Regions from separate parts of the Phreatobacter sp. AB_2022a genome, predicted to be linked through region 2. Evidence: riboswitches for the same ligand, from Rfam matches in the RefSeq annotation. Region 2 holds a riboswitch; the other holds the start of a gene.

Region 1 (7,423 bases), on a different contig from region 2:
TCGGCCTGCCGGGCGCGGCGCTCTACAAGGCGATCAATACGGCCGATTCGATGATCGGCCACCGCACGCCCCGCCATGAAGCTTTCGGCTGGGCAGCGGCCCGGCTCGACGACCTCGTCAACCTGCCGGCCTCGCGTCTCACCGCCCTGCTGATCGTCGCGGCGGCGGCCTTCGAGGACCGGGCCGCCGCGTCGCGGGCGCTCGGCGCGATCCGGCGTGATGCCCGCCATCACAAGTCCCCCAATGCCGGCTGGCCGGAGGCGGCCATGGCCGGCGCGCTCGGCCTGCGGCTCGCCGGCCCCCGCGTCTATGGCGAGGCGCGGATCGACGACCGCTGGATGGGCGACGGCCGCGCCGAGGCGACCGCCGCCGATATCCGTCGAGCCCTCGCACTCTACCGCCGGGCCTGCATCCTGCTCTGGGCGCTGATCGCGTCCACAGCCGTTGCCGCGGCCAGCCTCTAGGGCTTCTCGCCGGCGATCGCCCACAGCCGGTCAATGTCGAGATGGCTGCCGAGATGGGCGGCGAAACGGTCGAGCACGTCCTCGACGAGGGCGTCGTAGGCGAGATCGCTGGTCGCGGCCCCCAGCCCGCCGAGCCAGGCGCGGCGCTGACGGTCACCGGCGAAAAGCCCATGGACATAGGTGCCGACAATCCGGCCGTCGGCCGATGTCGCACCATCGGTGCGCCCATCGGCGAGCCGCGCGAAGGGGCGCGCCGTATCCGGTCCGGTGGTCACGCCGAGATGCATTTCGTAGCCATCGAAGGGATGGCCGCCGGCGATGGTTGCCCCGGTGACGCGCGTCAGGTTCTTGTCCGGCGTCAGGACCGTCTCGACGTCGAGGAGCCCGAGCCCGGCGACCGTCTGCACCGGGCCTTCGATGCCATGCGGATCGGCGATGGAGCGCCCGAGCATCTGGTAGCCGCCGCACAGGCCCAGCACCCGGCCACCGCGCCGGACATGGCCGGCAAGGTCGATGTCCCAGCCCTGGCGGCGCAGGAAGGCGAGATCGTCGATCGTCGTCTTCGAGCCCGGCAGGAGGACCAGCACCGCTTCGGCGGGCAGCGGGCTGCCCGGCTCGACCAGGCGAACCGCGACGCCGGCTTCGGCGCGGAGCGGGTCGAGATCGTCGAAATTGGCGATGCGCGGCATGACCGGCACCGCCACGACCGGCACGCCCGCGGTCGCGCCTGGCCCCTGGCGCAGACCCATAATGTCCTCGGCGGGCAGCAGCCCGGCTTCGGCGAAATGCGGCACCAGGCCGATCGGGGGCCAGCCGGTCCGGTCCGCGACGAAGGCCATGCCATCGGCGAACAGCGTCGGATCGCCGCGGAACCGGTTGACGATGAAGCCCCGGATCATCGCCGCGTCGGCCGGGTCGATCACCGCGCGCGTGCCGACGAGGCTCGCAATGACGCCGCCGCGGTCGATGTCGCCGACCAGCACGACGGGCGTGCCGGTGGCGCGGGCAAAGCCCATATTGGCGATGTCGCCGGCGCGCAGATTGACCTCCGAGGCCGAACCGGCCCCTTCCACCAGCATCAGATCGGCCTCGTCGGCAAGGCGGCTGTAGGATGCCAGAACCGCCTCCATGAGACGGGGTTTCCAGTCCTGGAACTCGCGGGCCTTGGCCGTGCCGACCCGCCTGCCCTGCACGATGACCTGCGCGCCGATCTCGCTCTGCGGCTTCAGGAGGACGGGGTTCATGTGCACGCTCGGCGCGACGAAGGCCGCGCGCGCCTGCAGCGCCTGGGCGCGGCCGATTTCGCCGCCGTCGGCGGTGACGGCCGCATTGTTGGACATGTTCTGCGGCTTGAACGGCCGGACCTTGAGGCCGCGCCGGGCGAAGAGCCGCGCAAGGCCCGCGACGACGAGCGACTTGCCGACGTCGGAGCCGGTGCCCTGGATCATCAGTGCCCGTGCGCGCATGCCGCGATACTCCCTCGGGGCGGCGTCGCCGTCGTCGTGCCGCAGGCACGCCGGGCGGTCCTGCCGCCGCTCTGTCAGAACTCGATTCCTGCCTGCGCCTTCACGCCTTGCGCGAAATGATGCTTCACCAGGGCCATTTCGGTGACGAGATCGGCCATCTCGATCAGTTCGGGCTTGGCGTTGCGGCCGGTAATGACGACGTGCAGGCCCTCCCGTCGCGTCCGGAGCGCGGCGAGGACCTCGGCCAGCGGCAGATAGTCGTAGCGGAGCGCAATGTTGAGCTCGTCGAGGACGACGAGGCCGATCGTCTCGTCGGCCATCAGTTCGCGCGCCTTGGCGAAGGCACGCTCCGCGGCGGCGATATCGCGCGCCTTGTCCTGGGTCTCCCAGGTGAAGCCCTCGCCCATCGAATGCCAGGAGATGCGGTCGCCGAAGGCGGTCAGCGCCTCCCGCTCGCCGGTCGACCAGGCGCCCTTGATGAACTGCACGACCCCGACGCGCCAGCCATGGCCGAGCGCGCGCAGAATCAGGCCGAAGGCGGCGGTCGACTTGCCCTTGCCCGGGCCGGTATTGACGATGACGAGGCCCTTCTCGATGGTCTTCGAGGCGACCTCGGCATCCTGCACCGCCTTGCGTTTCGCCATCTTGGCGCGGTGGCGCGTGGCCTCGTCGGTCTCGTCCGTCATCATCATCCTCATGTCCCGGTCATCGGCAGCCGCGCCGCCACCGGCGGCCCGGTTTCGTCGTCATTTCACGGTCATCGGCAGTCCGGCAACCATGAAGATCACGTGGTCGGCGACTGCCGCAAGCTCCTGGTGGAGCCGCCCGGCCTCGTCACGGAAGCGTCGTGCCAGCGCATTGTCGGGCACGATGCCGAGCCCGACCTCGTTCGAGACCAGGATCAGCGGGCCGTCGAAGGCCTGGACCGCGGCAACCAGCCTCGCCCGCTCCACCGGCAGGTCGGCCTCGGCGAGGAGCAGGTTGGTCAGCCAGAGGGTCAGGCAATCGACGAGCACCGGCGTGCCGGCGGGCGCAGCGCCGAGCGCGCCGGCAAGGTCGCGCGGGGCATCGACGGTCTGCCAGCCGGCGCCGCGCCGCGCCCGGTGCTCGGCGATCCGCGCCCGCATCTCGTCGTCATAGGCCTGCGCCGTGGCGACATAGCGCCAGGGCGCCGGCCGGGCCGCGATCAGCGCTTCGGCATGGCGGCTCTTGCCGGAACGCGCGCCGCCCAGCACCAGGGTCACGGATCGGGTGGAACGCGTCATGGGATCCCGGGGTTCGGCCGATGGAGTGAGGCGCGCACTCATTGCAAATCACGGCGCGGGCCGGTAGTGCTAAAACTCGACGGTGCCTCTTCGATGAGGTGAAAAGGGAACGTGGTGGAAAACCACGGCTGCCCCCGCAACTGTAAGCGGCGAACCGAAGCCAGAGGCCACTGGGCGCGTCCCGGGAAGGCGGCGGAAGGTTTAGACCCGCGAGCCAGGAGACCTGCCGTCACCAGTGCTTCTCATGGGCCCATCGAGCGGGGTGTTTCGATGGCAACCGGTTCGGGCCGACAGGCCCGGCTTCGTCCTTGGGAGCGTTTCCGGCTGAGGCCGGCTGCCTGACGGAGCGTGCCGTGACGAGACCGACTGCTTTTTCTGCCTCCCCGCCCGATGCGCCATGCCGGCCTTGCTGAATTCGCCGCTGCCGCCATCCATTTGTCCAGGATCCCGGGATCTTCCATGACCAGCTCGTCCACCGGCTCGGCGCCTGCCAAGGCCTCGCTCGCCAAAGTCCCCTGCACCATCGTCACCGGCTTTCTCGGCGCCGGCAAGACCACGCTCGTCCGGCACCTGCTCGAGAACAATGACGGCCGCAGGATTGCGGTTCTCGTCAATGAATTCGGCGACATCGGGTTCGACGGTTCGTTCATCGAGGGCTGCGGCATCGCCGGCTGCACTGCCGAAGACATCGTCGAGCTGCCGAACGGCTGCATCTGCTGCACGGTGGCCGACGATTTCGTGCCGGCGCTGGAAAAGCTGCTCGGCCGGGCGAACCCGCCGGACCATATCCTCATCGAGACATCCGGCCTCGCCTTGCCGAAGCCGCTGGTCAGCGCGTTCAATTGGCCGGCCATCCGCAGCCGTGTCACCGTTGACGGCGTCATTGCGGTGGTCGATGGCCCGGCGGTTGCGGAAGGCCGCTTCGCCGACGACCCCGCGGCCCTTGCCGCCCAGCGCCAGGATGACGGCGCGGTCGATCACGACAACCCGCTCGAGGAAGTGTTCGAGGACCAGATCCTCTGCGCTGATCTGATCCTGCTCAACAAGGCGGATGCGATCGACGCGCCGACGCGCGCCCGGGTGCGCGCCGAGATCGAGGAACATCTGCCGAAGGCGATCAAGATCGTCGAGACCGCGCATGGCAAGGTCGAGCCGGCGCTGGTAGTCGGCCTCGGCGCGGCGGCCGAGGCCGACCTCGCCGCCCGCCCTTCGCATCACGAGACCGAAGCCGATCACGATCACGACGATTTCGAGAGCCACTCCTTCCCGGTGGCCGCGGTCGCCTCGCCCGAGGTCCTGGCGGCGCGCGTCGCCCAGGCTGCCGAGGCGGCAGGCGTGCTGCGGCTCAAGGGCTTTGCTGCGGTCGGCGACAAGCCGATGCGCCTGGTCGTCCAGGGCGTCGGACAGCGCATCGCCCATCACTACGACCGCGCCTGGGCGCCGGGCGAGACCCGCGCCGGACGGATCGTCGCGATCGGCCTCAAGGGGTTCGACCGCGATGCCGTCGAAGAAGCGCTCGCCGGCTGACCGCTCATGCATATCCTGCCCGCCAGCACCGTGACGCTCGACGAGACCGACCAGGCGGTCGATCTCGACCAGGCGCCCGGCGACGTGGTGGTGCTGTCCTTCGCCGACAGCGATCTTGCCGCGCTGTCGGCCGCGGCGGCCGGCCAGGCGCTCGACGTCAGGCTGGCCAGCCTCAGGCGGCTGAAACATCCGCTCTCCGTCGACCTCTATGTCGAGAAGACCGTTTCGCGCTCGCGCTTCGTGCTGCTGCGTTGCCTCGGCGGGCGCGACTACTGGCCCTATGGGCTCGACCAGGTGGCGGCGATCTGCCGGGAGGCCAGGATTCCGCTGGCGGTCCTGCCTGGCGACGAGCGCCCGGACGAACGGCTCGCGGCCCATGGCACGGTCGATGCCGGATTGCAGCGCGACCTCGCCGCCTATTTCGCGGCGGGCGGCGTCGACAATATGCGCCGCCTGCTCGGCCGGATCGCCTCTCATCTTTCGCCCGGCGGAGCCGGCGCGGCGGCGGAGCCACCATGCCCCCTGCCGGCGCTGTTCGGCTGGAACGCACGGTCCGGGGTGGCCGACGCCGCTGAGGAACTGGCCGCTGCGCCGGCGGATCGCCCGCTCGCGCTGGTTCTCGTCTACCGGGCAAGCATCGCGGCCGATGATACCGATCTCGCCGCGGGCCTCGCCGACGCCCTTTTCGGGCGCGGCCTCGCTCCTGTCGTCCTCGCCCTCACGAGCCTCAAGGACGAGGCGGCGAGCGGACCGCTGCGGAGCCTGATCCGCCGACGCCGGCCGGCGATCATCGTGACGACCACTGCCTTTTCCGCGCGCGACGGCGCCGATTTCGTGCTCGACGCCGCCGATTGCCCGATCCTGCAGGCGATTCCCGTGGGCAGTCCGCGCGACGCCTGGCTCGCCTCGCCGCGCGGGCTGTCCGCGGTCGATCTCGCCATGCAGGTGGCCCTGCCGGAATTCGACGGCCGGCTGGCCGGTGCGGCGATCGGCTTCAAGCAGGAAACGGGCGATGCCGCGACCGGCCTCGTCACGCGCCGCATGGTCGCCGACGCGCAGGGCCTCGCCGGTCTTGCGGAACTCGCGGCCGCCTGGGTGGCGCTGGCCGCAAAACCGGCCGGCGAGCGCCGGCTCGCCCTGGTGCTCTCGGACTATCCCGCGCGCGGCGGCCGGGCGGGCTTCGCCGTCGGCCTCGACACGCCGGCGAGCGTCGTCGCCATCCACCGCCTGCTCGCCGGAACCGGCTACCGGGTCGGTGAGTGTCCGCCGGCCGCGCTGATCATGCCGGCGCTCACCGAGGGCGAAACCACTTTTGCCGTTCCGGCAGGCCTTTACGAGAATTTTCTCGCGCAAATTCCGGCCGCCGCACGCGATGCGCTTCTGGCGGCGCATGGCGCGCCGGAGACCGATCCGGCCTTTGCGGATGGCGCGTTCCGGTATCGCGCGCTGATCCTGGACGGGCTGATCGTCGCGCTGCAGCCGGCGCGCGATGCCGGTCCTGACCGCAAGGGCGGCTATCACGACCCTGATCGCCCGCCGGGGCACGGCTACCTCGCCTTCTATTGCGGCCTGAAGGCGGTGGCCGGCATCGATGCGCTCATCCATCTCGGTACGCATGGCACGACCGAATGGCTGCCCGGAAAGGCCGTCGCCCTGTCGGAAGCCTGCTGGCCGCGGATCGCCACCGGCGCTCTGCCGGTCATCTATCCCTATGTGGTCGACGATCCCGGCGAGGCCGCGCCGGCCAAGCGCCGGCTTGGCGCGGTGACGCTCGGCCACCTGCCGCCGAACCTTGCGCCGAGCGGCCTGCACGGCGAGAGCGCCCTGCTCCGCGACCTCGTCGAGGAATATGGCGCGGCCGAGGTGATGGATCCGCGCCGCGCGGCATTGGTGGCCGGGGAAATCCGCACGCGCGCCGAGGCATCGGGGCTCGCAGCGGCCTGCGGCGTCACCGCCGACCAGGACATGACCGCGGCGCTGACCGCCCTCGACGCCCATCTCTGCGATCTCGCCGAGACGAGTTTCCGCGATGGTCTGCACGTCTTCGGCGAGGCGCCCGACGATCCTGCCTCGGCGGCCAGCGAACGGCACAACCTCGTCCGGGCCCTCGGCGGGCGGTTCGTGACGCCCGGTCCGGCCGGCTCGCCGCATCGCGGCCGGCCCGACGTGCTGCCGACCGGCCGCAATCTCGCAACGCTCGATCCGCGCGCCATTCCGACCCGCGCGGCCAGCCGCCTCGGCGCCGCGGCGGCGCGGGCCGTGCTCGACCGCCACCTGCAGGACGAGGGCGACTGGCCGCGCCGCGTGGTCATGGATCTCTGGGCATCGCCGACATTGCGCTCCGGCGGCGAGGACATTGCCCATGCCCTGGCGCTGATGGGGGTGGAGCCGGTCTGGCATCCGGTCTCGACCCGCGTCACCGGCTTCACCGTCCTGCCGCTCGCCCGGCTCGACCATCCGCGTGTCGACGTGACCCTGCGCGTCTCGGGCGCGTTCCGCGACACCTTTCCCGAACAGATCACCTTGCTCGACGCCGCCGCGCGCGCCGTCGCCCTGCTCGACGAGGAGGATGCCTGGAACGAGCCGGCCGCGGCGCGCCGGCGTGGCGCGCACGGTGCACGCATTTTCGGCGCCGCTCCCGGCCGGTTCGGCGCGGGGGCCGGCGGGCTCGCGCTCGACGGCGTCTGGCAGGAGGCCGCGC
Region 2 (7,423 bases):
GCCGAGATCACGCGCATTCTCGCGCAGAGCGCGGTTGCGGGATCGCTCGGCACCGATGACAAGGCCTATCTGGCCCGGCTGATCGCTGCCAATACCGGCCTGTCGGAGCAGGAGGCCAATGCCCGCATCGATGCCCTGCTCGTGCGCATCGAGGAGGCGAAGACCAAGGCCCGCGAGGCTGCCGATGCCGCGAGGAAGGCGGGCGCGGCTTTCGCTCTCGCCAGCGCCCTGGCCCTGCTGATCGGCGCCTTCATCGCCGGGGTCGCAGCAGCCGTGGCCGGCCGGCAGCGGGACGAGACGCCCGACCTCGCGACGGCGCGTTATTGAACGCCCCAACGGAGCCTTTCGCCCAGCGGCGGGCTCCGAACCCGGACAATGCCGCGGCCAGCCTGCCGCGGCAGTTTCGAATTGTTCTATTTCATTTGTAAAAACAATAACTTGAACCAATCCCCTTTCGCGCCTATGGCTCTTGCGCGCCCGTGCCGGCCTTCAGCCCCGACGGCGGGCGCCGATCGACGGCCGCCGCCGCCGCGAGCCATCAGGAAAGGCAGATCATGCCGCTCGAACCTCAGGCGCAGGAGCGGACCGACCGCGCCCGCGCCGATTTCCACCAGACCGTCATGGCAGCCTTCTGCCAGGCGCTCCGCAACACCGACCTGCCGCCGATGAAGGTGCTGGAGCTGGCGGCCATGGCCGTCGGCTCGGTCTACCAGGAGGTCGCCGACGCCCATTGCTGCGACAACCCTTGCCCGTGCGGCTGGAAGCCGGATACATCGGCCGACATCGAGGCGTTGCAGGCCGCGCTGGCCGCCCTGGTGCCGGCGCTGCAGCCGAGCAGCCTCATGACCATGCCAACGCTCGGCCGGGCCTGACCCTCGGCCGGCCCCGACTGGAAAGCAGGACAGCCGCCATGGACAGCCCAACGACACGGCCGGACGTGCCCGCAGCTTCACGCCGCAGGCCTGCGGCGGAGACCCTGCTGGCCCTGCTCGAAGCGCGGCGCTCCGTCGGCATGACGACGTTGGCGGCACCGGGCCCCGATGCCGCGGAACTGAAGCGTGCGCTCGCCATCGCCGTGCGGAGCCCCGACCACGGCATGCTGGAGCCCTGGCGCTTCGTCGTGCTCGAAGGCGAGGCGCGGTTTGCCGCCGGCGCCGGCCTTGCCCGTCTCTACGAGGCCGAGAACCAGGCCATGGACCCCGAGAAGCGGGCGAAATTTGCCGGCATCATGTCGCGCGTCTTCACCTATGCGCCGACCGTGGTGATCGTGGTGAGCCGCACCGATGCCGAGGCCCGCATTCCCGCCTGGGAGCAGGAGCTCTCGGCCGGCGCAGTGTGCATGAACCTCCTGCACGCCGTTCACGCCCTCGGTTTCGACGGCACCTGGCTGACCGGCTGGGCCGCCTACAGTCCGGGCGCGCAGGCCCTGCTCGGCCTCGATGCCGGCGAAAGGATCGCCGGCATCGTCCATATCGGCACGGCCAAGGAACCGCCGGGCGAGCGCAAGCGGCCCGATCTTGCCGCCAGGACGACGTGGTGGCAGGCGCCGGGCGATGCCTGAAGCCAGGAGCGCGCGCTGCCCGCCGCGCGCCCGGCGCGGCACCACTGCCGTCCGTGTCCCGCAATCTGTGCGAAAGGGAATAGGGCCGGATTGCGGCAGCGGGCGATTTGTGTTTCGTAGTGGACGTCCTCGGTGCTTCCCTGACGGGAAGTGAAACGGGAATGCGGTGCGCGCCCTCCAGCAGGCGCAATGCCGCGGCTGCCCCCGCAACTGTAAGCGGATAGCGCTCTTCGACACACCACTGGCCACGACCGGCCGGGAAGGGGAAGCGGCGCGTCACCCGCGAGCCAGGAGACCGGCCGAGGATCGCATGCAACCCGTACCGGCGGTGGGCCGGAGGAGCCGATCCATGTCCTTAGTCCTGCCGCGCGTCGCAGCGCCGGCTGTTTCCGCCTTCGTCCTGGCCCTCGCAGCCAGCGTCGCACCGGCCGCATCCCAGGAAGCGCCGGCCGCGCCCACTCTGCTCGACGAGATTGTCGTCACCTCCACGGGCCGGCCGGAGCCGCGCAGCCGCATCACCGGCACGGTCCAGGTGATCGAGGGCGAGCGCATCACGCGGTCCACCGCGCGCTCGGTGACCGATCTTCTGGCCGAGAATGCGGTCGGCTTCTTTTCCGAATGGACGGCGGCGCAGACCGCGCTCAACATCCGCGGCGCCTCGACGGAGGGGCAGGGCCGCGACTTCCGCAGCCAGGTCCTGGTCCTGGTCAACGGCCGCCGCGCCGGCACCGCCAATATCTCCAAGCTGTCGCCGGCCGATGTCGACCGCATCGAGATCGTCCGCGGGCCCGCCTCCGTCATCTATGGCAGCCAGGCGATGGGCGGCGTCATCAACATCATCCTGAAGAACGGCCGCACCGCGACGGGCAACGTCGTGGACGTGCAGGGCGGATCCTGGGGATTGCTGCAGGGCCGGGCGAGCGCCGGCGGCGAAATCCGCGGCACCGACTATTACATCGGCATCGCCGGCGGCCGGCGCGACAGCTACCATTCGGGCGCCGGCGGCGGCCTGATGGCCAATACCCAGTACGAACGCTTCGGCGCGACCGGCACCGTCGGGCGCCAGATCGACGACGTCAACCGGATCGATCTCACCATCCGCACCGACGGCATCTACAATGCCGGCTTCCGCGGCTCGGCCTGGAACACGATCAACCGGGACGAGCGCACCAATTCCTCGCTCGACCTCGTCTATACCGGCAAGGCGACGGAAGCGCTGCGCTGGACGCTGCACGGCTATCTCGTCGGCGACCGCGACATCTTCCGCTGGGCCGCGCCGATCCAGCGCAACGCCACCACCGGCCGGCCGCAGCCGGGCACGCGCATCGACAACAACCGCCGCGCCCTCGACATTATGGGCCTGCGCTTCCAGCCGGTGTTCAACCTCTGGGCCGGCAACGAGCTGCTGCTCGGCTTCGACGCCGAACGCAGCTGGCTGCGCTCCGACCGCTATCTCGAGACGATGGCGCTCGGGCCGCGCACGCCGCAGGTCGCACCGCTCGACTACAACCAGACCGACTCGGTGATGGGCTTCTATGCCGAGAACAGCCAGCGGCTGTTCGACGAGCGGCTCATCCTGCGGGCCGGCATCCGCCACACCCGCGGCAGCACAGCGTTCGACCCGACGCCGAACCTCGCCAACCAGGCAACCGGCAGCCGGCCCTATCACGCCACCACCTATACGGTCGGCGGCACGGTGCGGGCGACCGACCATCTGAGCTTCCGCGCCGGCCTCTCGACCGGCTTCCGCGCGCCGACCGCCACCGAGCTTGCGGGCAACTACACGGTGCTCAGCGGCAGCCAGATCTTCGGCAATCCCAATATCCGGCCGGAAACCAGCCGTCAGATCGAGGTCGGCGCGACGCTCGCCATCAACGGCTGGAGCCTCGATGCCGCGCTGTTCCAGAACGTCATCGCCAACCGCATCGTCACGCGCCTGCGGCCGGGCTCCACGACCACGTCGGACTATGTCAACAATCCCGGCGACGTCACCGTGCGCGGCGTCGAGCTGCAGGCGGCTGTCGACCTCCTCACCGCCTTCCAGGTCCGCGCCAACGGCTGGCACTGGTCGGCCTTCGGCAACGGCGCCTACAATTTCCACATGCGCGATGCGGGCGCGCCGGCCAGCGCCAATACCGACAAGGTCGAGCGCATGTACCAGTACCAGGCGTCCATCGGCACGCGCGTCGGCCAGCGCGCCGGCGTCGCCATTCCCTGGACGTTCTCGGTCATCGGCATCCTGCGCGGGCCGATGTGGTACAATACGGAAGAGAACCTCATCATCCCGCAGGGCGAGCCGAACCGTGAATATATACACCGCAAGCCGCCGTTCTGGGTCTGGAACGCCCGGCTCGAGGGCGAGATCCGTCAGGGCATGACTGCGTACCTTGCCGTCAACAACATCTTCAACGTCAACCAGCACCCGATCTTCCTCGCCCTCGACCGGCAGCCGTTCATCGGCCGGTCCGACCTCGGCAATACCGGTGGCATCGGCAACCTCGGCAATTCCATGCCCGGCCGCGAATTCGTCGTCGGCCTGCAGGCGAGGTTCTGAACCGATGCGGGCGATCGCGGCCTGCCTCGTCCTGGCGTTCGGCGTGAGCGCGGCGCTCGGCGCGGAGCCGCCCGCGATCGTCGACGCGCTCGGCCGGCAGGTCGCTCTGCCGCGCCCGCCCGAGCGCCTCGTCACCATCTTCGCCTCCAACACCGAGCTCGTCGCGGCCGTCGGCCTGGCCGATCGCATCGTCGGTATCGAGAGCTTCACGCGCTTTCCGTCCGAGGTGCTGGACCGGCCCGTCGTTGGTGGCCGTCTCGGCTTCTCGGTCGACCGGGTGGTCCGGCAGAGGCCCGACCTCGTGGTGGTCACGCCCGCGCGCCAGGCCGTGCATCAGCTCGTCGATCCCATGGAACGGCTCGGCATTCCCATTGCCGTGCTCACCCACCGGACGATCCCGGAAGTGCTCTCCAACATCCGCCTGGTCGCCGCGGCCACCGGCATGCCGGCGCGCGGGGAGGCGGTGGCCGCGGGGCTCGAACGGCGGCTCGCCGCCGTCGCCGACCGCATTGCCGGACGGTCGCGGCCGCGCGTCGTGATGATCACCGGGCAGGTCGCCTCGGGCCTGCTGCTGGTCGCCCGGCCGGGCAGCTACACGGCCGATGCGATGGTCGCGGCGGGCGGCGCGCTGGCCTTCGACCGGCCCCAGATGCTGGCCCAGGTCGCGCCGGAGGCCCTGCTGCGCGCCGATCCCGACATCGTGCTGTTCGCCGGCTCCGCGGCCGACATGCACGAGCTTTTCGCCCGACGCGGCTGGGCGAGCCTCAGGGCGCTCGCCGAGAAGCGCGTCTTCGCCGTCCCGCGCGCCGAATTCCTCATCCCCGGGCCGCGCGTGGTCGACGGGGTGGAAAAGCTCGCCACGCTGCTGCATCCGGGTGCCGGGCCATGAGCCGGGTCTGGCCGACGCTCGGCATCCTGCTCGCCGCGGCCATCCTCATCGGGCTTGCGGCCGGCCATGACTGGGCCTCGCCCATGGCGATCCTCAGCGCTCTCGGCGGCGACGGCTCGCTGGACAGCCGGCTGATCCTCGACTGGCGCCTGCCGCGGGTCCTGGCCGCGGCCGCGGTCGGGGCGCTGCTCGGCCTCGGCGGCTGCCTGTTCCAGGGGCTGTTCCGCAATCCCCTGGCCGAACCCTACCTGCTCGGCTCGGCCGGTGGCGCGGCCGTCGGCGCGACCATCGCGCTGCTGGTGCCGCTCGGCGTGCCCCAGGCGCTGTCGCTGCCGTTGCTCGCCTTCGCCGGCGCCTGGGGGGCGACCGTGCTGGTTCTGGCCGTCGCGCGCGTCGCCGGCGTCATCGATGCCGCCGGGCTGCTGCTGGCCGGCGTCGCGATCGCGGCCGTGCTCGGTGCCGTCAGATCATTCCTGATGCTCGCGCTGTCGGACGAGACGGTGAACCTCCAGGTCGTCATGAGCTGGGTGCTCGGCGGCATCCAGACGCCCTCCTGGCAGGGTCTCGTCCTGCTCGTCGCGCTGCTCGCCGGCGCGATTGCGCTTGCGCTGCGGGTCGCCGCGGGCCTCGATCTTCTCGGGCTGGGCGAAGCAATGGCCCATGGCTTCGGCCTGGACATCAGGCGGTTCATCACGCTCTGCGTGCTGGTCGGCGCGGTGGTCGTCGCGATTGCCGTTGCCTATGGCGGGCCCGTCGCCTTCGTGGGCCTGGCCGCGCCGCATATCGCGCGCTGGCTGGTCGGGCCGCGGCATCGGCCGCTGATCCTCGCCTCCAGTCTGGCCGGGGCGATCATCGTCGTCCTCGCCGACGCCATTGCGCGATCGGCGCTGCCCCCCGCGGAAATCCCGCTCGGCCTGGTCACCGCCATTGCCGGCGGGCCGTTCTTCCTCGTCCTCCTCGCCCGGCGGCTGAAGTCATGACCGGCATTGCGGGCAGGGGGCTGAGGCTGATCCGCGGCGGCCGGGCGATCGTCGACGGCATGGATTTCGAGGCCGGCCCGAGCGGCGCGGTCGCCGTGGTCGGGCCGAACGGCGCGGGCAAGTCGACCCTGCTCAAGATCCTTGCCGGGCTCGAGCCCGATCATGCCGGCACGGTGACGATCGGCGGCCGGCCGCTGCCGACGCTGTCCGGGCGCGAACGAGCCGCCGCGCTCGGCTATGTGCCGCAGAACTTCACGCCCCATTGGGAGATCACGCCGCGCATGCTGCTGGACATGGGCGCGGCGCGCGTGCCTGGGAGCGATGCCATGGCCGTCGATCGTGCGCTCGATGCCGGCGAGCTCGCCGAACTTGCCGACCGGCGCTGGTCCGGCCTCTCGGGCGGAGAACGCGCCCGCGCGCTGCTGGCGGCGGTCACGGTCACCGATCCGCCGGTGCTGATCGCCGACGAGCCGGGCGCCAGCCTCGACATCCGCCACCGCATCGACCTCGTCCGCAGTTTCGCCGCGCGCGGCCGGTCGAAGCTCGTCATCGTCGCACTGCACGAGATCGAGCTCGCCACGACCTGGTTCGACCGCATCGTGGTGGTCGACCACGGCCGGATCGCGGCTGACATGCCGACCGCCGAACTGGTCGAGACCGATGTGCTGCGCCAGGTATTTCAGGTCGCCTTCGAGACGGTCACGGTCGACGGCATCAAGGTCGCACGGCCGGCCGCCGGCCGGCATGTCTGACGGCCGGAATGTCCGGCCCGCGGCAGATGGCTCGCCCGTCGCCGATCCAGCGCTCATTGGCGGCCCGGCGAGTCGATGTCCTCCGCCGTCGGCATCACGCGCCGCACCTCGGACAGCCGCCAGCGCACGCGGGGTGGAGGCGCGGAGGATCGCCAGGCGACGGTCGTCCCGACTTGGCGGCACCGCCGCATAGTCACGGCCGCATCAGCCAGGACAGCGGCGGTGATGATGCCGCCGCCGAGCCAGGCTGCCGCTGTGGGCCGCTCCCCGAAGGCCAGCCAGACCCACAGGGGCGCCAGCGGATTTTCCAGGATGCCGATCAGCGCGGCGCGCATCGACGAGACGAGACGGGCGCCGAGCGTCAGGAGCAGCAGACCTAGCCCGAATTGAACGGTGCCGAACAGCGCGAGAAGGATCAGGTCGGTGGACGTGACGGCAGCCGGTTCGCCCAGCGGCCATGCGACGAGCACGCAAAGAAGGGCCGACAGGTATGCAGCCGGCAGCATCGACGCATGCCGGTTGCGGCGAATGATCACCATCATCGCGGCGTACGACAATGTCATGGCGACGGCCAGGATGTGGCCCGCGCCGTGAGTCGGCGCTCCTGACGGATTCAGGACGATCGTCACGCCGGCGAGTGCTGCGACGCTGGCCGCCCATGTCGTCCAGCCCTCGCGTTCGCCGCCG

Evidence for each region. A riboswitch is a leader RNA that binds a small molecule or an ion and turns the genes downstream of it on or off. The one in region 2 is predicted to bind cobalamin.
Region 1: another riboswitch for cobalamin. It lies ahead of cobW (cobalamin biosynthesis protein CobW); the one in region 2 lies ahead of OZ671_RS27250 (TonB-dependent receptor).

The regions. Positions count from the first base shown of each region.
Region 1 is NZ_JAPSET010000029.1:69,253-76,675, forward strand. It holds gene cbiB (adenosylcobinamide-phosphate synthase CbiB) at 1-464, shown strand, start outside; gene OZ671_RS20325 (cobyric acid synthase) at 461-1,930, opposite strand; gene cobO (cob(I)yrinic acid a,c-diamide adenosyltransferase) at 2,005-2,616, opposite strand; gene cobU (bifunctional adenosylcobinamide kinase/adenosylcobinamide-phosphate guanylyltransferase) at 2,677-3,195, opposite strand; cobalamin riboswitch at 3,261-3,440, shown strand; gene cobW (cobalamin biosynthesis protein CobW) at 3,655-4,722, shown strand; gene cobN (cobaltochelatase subunit CobN) at 4,729-7,423, shown strand, end outside.
Region 2 is NZ_JAPSET010000054.1:1,686-9,108, reverse strand. It holds gene OZ671_RS27265 (hypothetical protein) at 1-327, shown strand, start outside; gene OZ671_RS27260 (hypothetical protein) at 555-872, shown strand; gene OZ671_RS27255 (nitroreductase family protein) at 911-1,561, shown strand; cobalamin riboswitch at 1,675-1,879, shown strand; gene OZ671_RS27250 (TonB-dependent receptor) at 1,911-4,115, shown strand; gene OZ671_RS27245 (ABC transporter substrate-binding protein) at 4,120-5,004, shown strand; gene OZ671_RS27240 (FecCD family ABC transporter permease) at 5,001-5,984, shown strand; gene OZ671_RS27235 (ABC transporter ATP-binding protein) at 5,981-6,736, shown strand; gene OZ671_RS27230 (DMT family transporter) at 6,790-7,423, opposite strand, start outside.